2 regions of the Nocardioides perillae genome follow, and region 2 is predicted to be linked to the other one. Evidence: riboswitches for the same ligand, from Rfam matches in the RefSeq annotation. Region 2 holds a riboswitch; the other holds the start of a gene.
The links. Region 2 has a riboswitch for thiamine pyrophosphate ahead of BJ989_RS15385 (thiamine phosphate synthase). Riboswitches for the same ligand answer to the same signal wherever they lie in the genome.

Region 1 (3,197 bases), 3.1 Mb from region 2:
CGAGCCCGGTGACCACCAGCGCCGGCGCGTCGGCCGGGCGCGGTCGCCGGGGGCGGGCGAGCTGGCGCTGACCGCTGGCCGGCACCCCCGACCGCAGCCGTTGGGCGAGCACCAGCAGCACGCTCACGACGAGCAGCTGCAGCACCGACAGCGCGGCCGCGGCCTGCAGGTCGAGCAGGTTGGTCGTCAGGAGGTAGACCTCGGTCTCGACGGTCGCGTAGCGCAGGCCGCCGAGCGTCAGCACGACGCCGAAGGCGGTCGCGCAGAAGAGGAAGACCACGCTGCCGGCGGCGACCACCGCGGGCCGCAGCGCGGGCAGCGTGACGGTGCGCAGCACCTGCCACGGCGTCGCGCCCAGCGCGGCCGCCGCCTCGGCCGGCCGCGGGTCGAGCCCCTCCCACGCCGCGCCGACGGCCCGCACGACCACCGAGACGTTGAAGAACGCGAGCGCCGCCACGATCGCGACCGGCGTGCCGTCGAGCCCCAGCCCGCCGAGCGGCCCGGCCTCGCCGAGCAGCTGGCGGAAGGCCACGCCGACCACCACGGTCGGCAGCACGAACGGCACGAGCACCCCGGCCCGCAGCGCCCGCACGCCGGGGAAGCGCAACCGGTGCAGGGCGTACGCCGCCGGCAGGCCCAGCGCCAGCGCCAGCGCCGTGCCTGCCGCGGCCGACCAGAGGGTGAACCACAGCACCCGCCGGGTGCGCGGGCGGGCGAGCACGTCGAGCACGCCGCCGAGGTCCCAGGCCCCGTCGGGACGGAAGCCGCGGTCGAGCATGCCCGCGACGGGCAGCAGGAAGAAGACCCCCAGCACCGCCACCGGCACCACCGCGAGCGCGGCGAGGCCGAGGAGCCGGCCCGCCGCGCCCTGCCCCGTCACGGGGTCACCCGGTGACGACGTCCGTCCACGTGCGCAGCCAGTCGTCGCGGTTCTCCGCGACCTCCGCCGGGTCCACCTCGTAGGGGGTCTCCGGGCGCTCCGCGAAGCGCGCCCAGTCGGCGGGCAGCTCGACGTCGTCGCGCACCGGGAAGACGTACATCGACTCCGGCAGCGCGGCCTGCACCTCGGGCGAGAGCAGCCACTCGAGCACGACCTCGGCGCCGGCGGGGTTGTCGGCGCCCTCGAGCACCCCGGCGTACTCGACCTGCAGGAAGCAGGTGTCGAGCAGGGCCGCGGTGGTCGTGCCGCCCCGGCCGTCGAGGGTGAAGGCCGGGGAGGAGTCGTAGGACACGACGATCGGGCGTGCGCCGTCGCCGCCGCCCGCGGTGAAGTCGACGTAGTAGGCGTCCGACCAGCCCGGCACGACCTCGGCGCCGTTGTCGACGAGGTCGCGCCAGTAGTCCGGCCAGTCGTCGCCGTACTCGGCCACCGTGCTCAGCAGGAAGGCCAGGCCGGGCGAGCTGGTGGGCGCGCCCGGGGTGACCAGCAGGTCGCGGTAGCGCGGGTCGACGAGGTCGTCGAGCGTCTGCGGCGGCTCGAGGCCCTCGCGCTCGAACCACGCGGTGTCGACGTTGACGCAGACGTTGCCGTTGTCGACGGGCAGCAACCGGTCGCCGCCCTCCTCCAGTGCGTAGGCCTCGGCGCCCGGCGGCAGCGCGACGGAGGACTCGGCGAAGACGCCCTCTTCCAGGGCTCGGGAGGCGAAGGTGTTGTCGACGCCGAAGGCGAGGTCGCCGGTGGGGCTGTCCTTGGTCAGCACCAGCCGGTTGGTCAGCGTGCCGGCGTCGCCGCTCGCGCGCTGGGTCAGCTGCAGGCCGCTCTCGGCCTCGAAGTCGGCGACGAGCTCCTCGGGCAGCGCGAAGGACTCGTGGGTCACGAGCACCACCTCGCCGGTCGGTCGGCCGGCGGAGCCGGTCGGGTCGGAGGCGGGCGCCGCCTCGTCACCGCCCCCTCCGGTGAGGGTGCAGGCGCTGAGCAGGGCTGCGGTCAGCAGTCCGCTGGTGAGCGTGGTCGTGGTGCGGGCGCGCGCGGGCAGGCGCATCGTGGACTCCCTTCGCCGGTGCTAGCCGGAGCAGGTTCGGAGGGTCTGCGGCTGGTCCGCACTCTCAGCACGCTCGCGCGTGCTCCCCTGTCTGTGCCGCCCAGCGTAGCCCTGCGCTCGTAGGGTGTGCGCCGTGACCCCGACCCCCGGCCCGACCGTCCGCGACGTCGGCTTCGACGACCTCGACGCACGCACGGCGTACGCCGTGTGGCGGCTGCGCCAGGACGTCTTCGTCGTCGAGCAGGAGTGCCCCTACCCCGACCTCGACGGCCGCGACCTCGAGCCCTCGACGCGGCACCTGCTGCTGGAGCGCGACGGCGGCCTCGTCGGCTACGCGCGGGTGCTCGACGAGGGCGACCACGCCCGCGTCGGGCGGGTGCTGCTCGACCGCTCGGCGCGCGGGCAGGGCCTCGCCGACCTGCTGCTGCGGACCGCGCTCGAGGGCCTCGAGCAGCGCGAGGTGCGGCTCGACGCGCAGTCGCCGCTCGCCGACTGGTACGCCGGCTTCGGCTTCGAGGTCACCGGACCGGAGTTCCTCGAGGACGGCATCGGCCACCTGCCGATGCGCCGGCCCGCTCAGCCGGCCGCGGGCACCAGCGCGTAGCCCACCGCGCCCTCCGCGTCGGTCTCGGCCGTCGCCTCGCCGCGGGCGACGAGCAGGCGCAGGTGCGCCTGGGTCTCCATCACCGCGAGGGCGCTGTCGAAGACGCCGAGGTCGGCGTACGCCGTGTCCCTGCTCGTCCACGGCAGCACCCGGGCGACCTCGAGCGCCGTGGCCGCCCCGCCGCGCACCGCCGCGGCGCACCGGGCGAGGCGCTCCTCGTGGTGGGCCAGCAGCTCGTCGACGCGCGCGTGGGCGCTGGCGACGACCGGGCCGTGCGCCGGCAGCAGCCGGGCGTCGGGCAGCCCGCGGACCTTCGTGAGCGAGGCGAGGTAGTCGCCCAGGGGCAGCTCGGCCGGCACCGGCTCGAAGCCGATCGACGGCGTGATGTGGGGCAGCACGTGGTCGCCCGCGAAGAGCAGGCCCGCCGCGCGGTCGGCGAAGACGAAGTGGCCCTGGGTATGCCCGGGGGTCGCGACGGCGTCGATCGTGCGCGAACCGACCGCGACGGTGTGGTCCCCGTCGAGCCAGTCGTCGGGGTAGGAGAAGAGGGCCTCGTCGGGCTCCTCGTCGCCGAGCACCATGCCCCAGGCGCGGGCGAGGTCGTGGGCGCC
Region 2 (3,197 bases):
TTCCCCTTCGGGCGCCGTCACGGCGCTCACCCGCCCTGCACCGCGGTGACGACCTCGACCGCCGCGCCCTCCTGCAGCACGCGGTCGGGGTGCTCGACGCGGGGCACCACGGCCCCGTCGACCGCGACGGCGGTGCCCTCGCGCGGCGCGTCGATGCGCTCGTCGAGCAGCGCAGCGAGGGTGGTGGGGCCGGCGAGCTCCGTCGGCTCGCCGTTCAGCGTGATCTTCACGAGGTCCTCCTCGGGTCCAGGGCGGGGTGGGGGTCGGCGGCCGGGTCGTCGACGAGGTCCGCGATCAGGCGGGCGGTGAGCGGGGCGAGCAGCACCCCGTGGCGGTGGTGGCCCGCGGCCAGCAGGTGACGGGCACCTGACCCCGGCCCGGTGCCGTCGGGCCGACCCTGCGGAGCCGGCCCGACGAGCGGCAGGCCGTCGGCGGTGGCGGGCCGGTCTCGGGCGAGGACCTCGACGACCTCGGCGCGGTCGAGGCCGGGCAGCAGCAGTCGGGCGCCGTCGAGCAACCGGTGCACACCGCCGAGGGTCGGCACCGGCGGGCCGTCGTGCTCTTCGCTGGTCGCGCCGACGACGACCTCCACGGCGGTGCCGGGCGAGCCCGGACGGGGCACGACGTACGTCGGCGCGCCGGCCACCCACCCGCGCACCGTCCGGCAGGGCGGGTCACCGCACCGCAGCCGCACGACCTCGCCCCGCACGCCGCGCACCAGGTGTCGCCACGGCCGCGGCAACCAGGCCCCGGTCGCCCAGACCTCGACGTCGCACGGTCCCGGGCCAGGGTCGGCGTGCACCTCGACGCGCTCGTGGAGCGCCGCCACGACCGCTCTCGGGTCGACCGCGGCGTCGTCGCGCAGCAGGGCGCCGCCCGTCACCCGGCCCAGGCCGGGCTCGAGCCGGCGCAGCTCGCGCCCGCCCAACGGCTCCGCGGCGGCGCCGAGGCGGGTCAGCAGCGCCGCCTGCCGCTCGACCTGGGACAGGTCCCCGGCGTCCAGGCCGACCAGCAGCACCCCGCCGGTGTGCAGCGGCACACCGAGCCGGGCCGCCCAGGCCGGCCACGCGGCCCGGCTCTCGGCCCCGAGGCCGAGCAGCACCTCCTCGCCGTGCCAGACCTCGCTGGACGGGCTCAGCATCCCCGCGGCCGCGCGGCTCGCCCCACTGCCGGGCCGGGCATCGACGACCTCGACCTCGTGGCCGCGGCGGGCCAGCTCGTCGGCGCAGGCGAGCCCGACGATGCCGGCCCCGCGCACCCGCACGCGCGGCATCAGCCGACCGCCGCGACGAGCACCTCCGCTGCACCCACCGGGTCGGGATCTCGCCAGACCGCGCCGATGACCGCCACACCCTGCGCCCCGGCCGCCCGCGTCGCCCGGGCCGTGGCGGCGTCGAGGCCGCCGACCGCGACCAGCGGCAGCACCCCGGCGGCCGCGGCGACGGCCGCCACGCCCAGAGGCTCGGGCAACCCGGCCTTCGAGTCGCTGGCGCGGACCGGCCCGATCCCGGCGTAGGACGCGCCAGCGGCCGCTGCCCGCACGACCCCCGCCCGGTCGCGGCACGTGGCCCCGACCAGCAGCCCAGGGCGTACCGCGTCCGCGAGCGCGCGGACCTCGGCGACGGGGAGGTCGTCGGCGCCGACGTGCACGCCGTCAGCGCCGGAGGCGAGCGCGACGTCGACGCGGTCGCACACGGTGACGGACGCCCCGAGCGGCGCGACCGCGCCGATCACCAGACGTGCGAGGCAGAGCAGCTCGGCGTCCGTGACCGCCTTGGCACGCACCTGGAAGCCGTCGACGCCCGCCGCCGCGAGGTCCGGGAGCAGCGCGAGGTCGTCGGCGGCGTCGACGAGCAAGGTCAACCGCGGGACAGCAGCCGGGCCCGGGGTGGGCCGGGACAGGACGGGGTGGGACAGCACAGCGCCTCCGCTTCCTTCGCCGGCACTACCCGGATCAGGTTCGACGGTCGGAGCGGCTCCAGCTCCCTCTCAGCCCGCTGCCGCGAGCTCCCGTGGTGGACGACGACGACCGTAGCACTACCGGCTCGAGCGTCGTACCGACGCACGCGTCCACCGACACTCGATCGAGGAATATTGACATTCGATAGATCAACCCGCATGCTCCCGCCATGGACCTCGCCCGTCGGGCCGTGCTGCCCCTCCGCCTCCTGCTCGTCGTCGCCTTCGGGCTGCTGCTGCTCCTGCAGACCTTCTCGATCCCCGGTCAGCTGGCCTACGAGGCCGAGCAGGACCCGTCGGTCGGCGCGGAGCGGTGGGTCCTGCTCGCGGTCCTCGTCCTGGGGCTGGCCTGCGTCCAGGTCGTCATCGTCTGCACCTGGCGGCTGCTCGGGATGGTGCAGGCCGACCGCATCTTCAGCCCCGCGGCCTTCCGGTGGGTCGACGGGATCGTCGTCGCGGTCTTCGCGGGGTGCGCGCTGCTCACCGGACTCTTCCTGTGGGTCGGCTCCACCGCCGACGACCCCGGCGCACCGCTGCTGCTGCTGGTCGTGCTCACCGCCGCCGGCGTCCTCGCGCTGCTGATGGTGGTCATGCGCGCGCTGCTCGTGCAGGCGACCTCGCTGCGCACCGACCTCGACGCGGTGATCTGAGTGGCGATCGTGGTGCGCATCGACGTCGAGCTCGCCCGCCGCAAGATGGGGGTCGGCGAGTTCGCCGAGGCCGTGGGCCTCACCCCGGCCAACGTGGCGGTGCTCAAGAACGGCCGCGCCAAGGCGGTGCGCTTCTCCACCCTGGAGTCGATGTGCCGCGTGCTCGGCTGCCAGCCCGGCGACCTGCTCGAGTGGGTGCCCGACGAGGACGAGGAGCGCGACGAGGAGGACGACGAGGACGCCCCGGGCGAGCACCACCCTGGGCGCGACGCACGGCGCACGAGGCCCCCGCGAGGGCCCGCGAGGCGCTAGGTTGCGCTGACGGCGCCGTCGGGGCGCCCGACGACGGGGGTCGCCGTGGCACGTCTGGCCATCGTGGTGGGACCACTGGTCCTGGCACTCTGGATCTTCTGCCTGGTCGGCGTGCTGACCAGCCGCGACGACGACGTGCGGCTGCTGCCCCGCTGGGGCTGGCTGCTCGCCGTGCTGCTCTTCCCCTTCGTCGGGTCGGTGGTGTGGCTGGCCTTCGGGCGCCCGGTGCGTGACCGCCCCCGCCGCGGGGAGCGCTCGCAACCGGCCTTCCCGGAG

Region 1: it holds a riboswitch for thiamine pyrophosphate, as region 2 does, so the genes downstream of both, BJ989_RS00755 (thiamine ABC transporter substrate-binding protein) here and BJ989_RS15385 (thiamine phosphate synthase) in region 2, are expected to answer to the same signal.

The regions. Positions count from the first base shown of each region.
Region 1 is NZ_JACCAC010000001.1:155,667-158,863, forward strand. Features, by position in the region: gene BJ989_RS00750 (ABC transporter permease) at 1-880, opposite strand, end outside; gene BJ989_RS00755 (thiamine ABC transporter substrate-binding protein) at 885-1,982, opposite strand; TPP riboswitch at 1,973-2,081, opposite strand; gene BJ989_RS00760 (GNAT family N-acetyltransferase) at 2,116-2,586, shown strand; gene BJ989_RS00765 (MBL fold metallo-hydrolase) at 2,559-3,197, opposite strand, start outside.
Region 2 is NZ_JACCAC010000001.1:3,271,340-3,274,536, forward strand. Features, by position in the region: gene BJ989_RS15370 (thiazole synthase) at 1-30, opposite strand, end outside; gene thiS (sulfur carrier protein ThiS) at 27-230, opposite strand; gene BJ989_RS15380 (FAD-dependent oxidoreductase) at 227-1,273, opposite strand; gene BJ989_RS15385 (thiamine phosphate synthase) at 1,273-1,863, opposite strand; TPP riboswitch at 1,913-2,024, opposite strand; gene BJ989_RS15390 (DUF2975 domain-containing protein) at 2,130-2,609, shown strand; gene BJ989_RS18905 (helix-turn-helix domain-containing protein) at 2,610-2,921, shown strand; gene BJ989_RS15400 (PLDc N-terminal domain-containing protein) at 2,967-3,197, shown strand, end outside.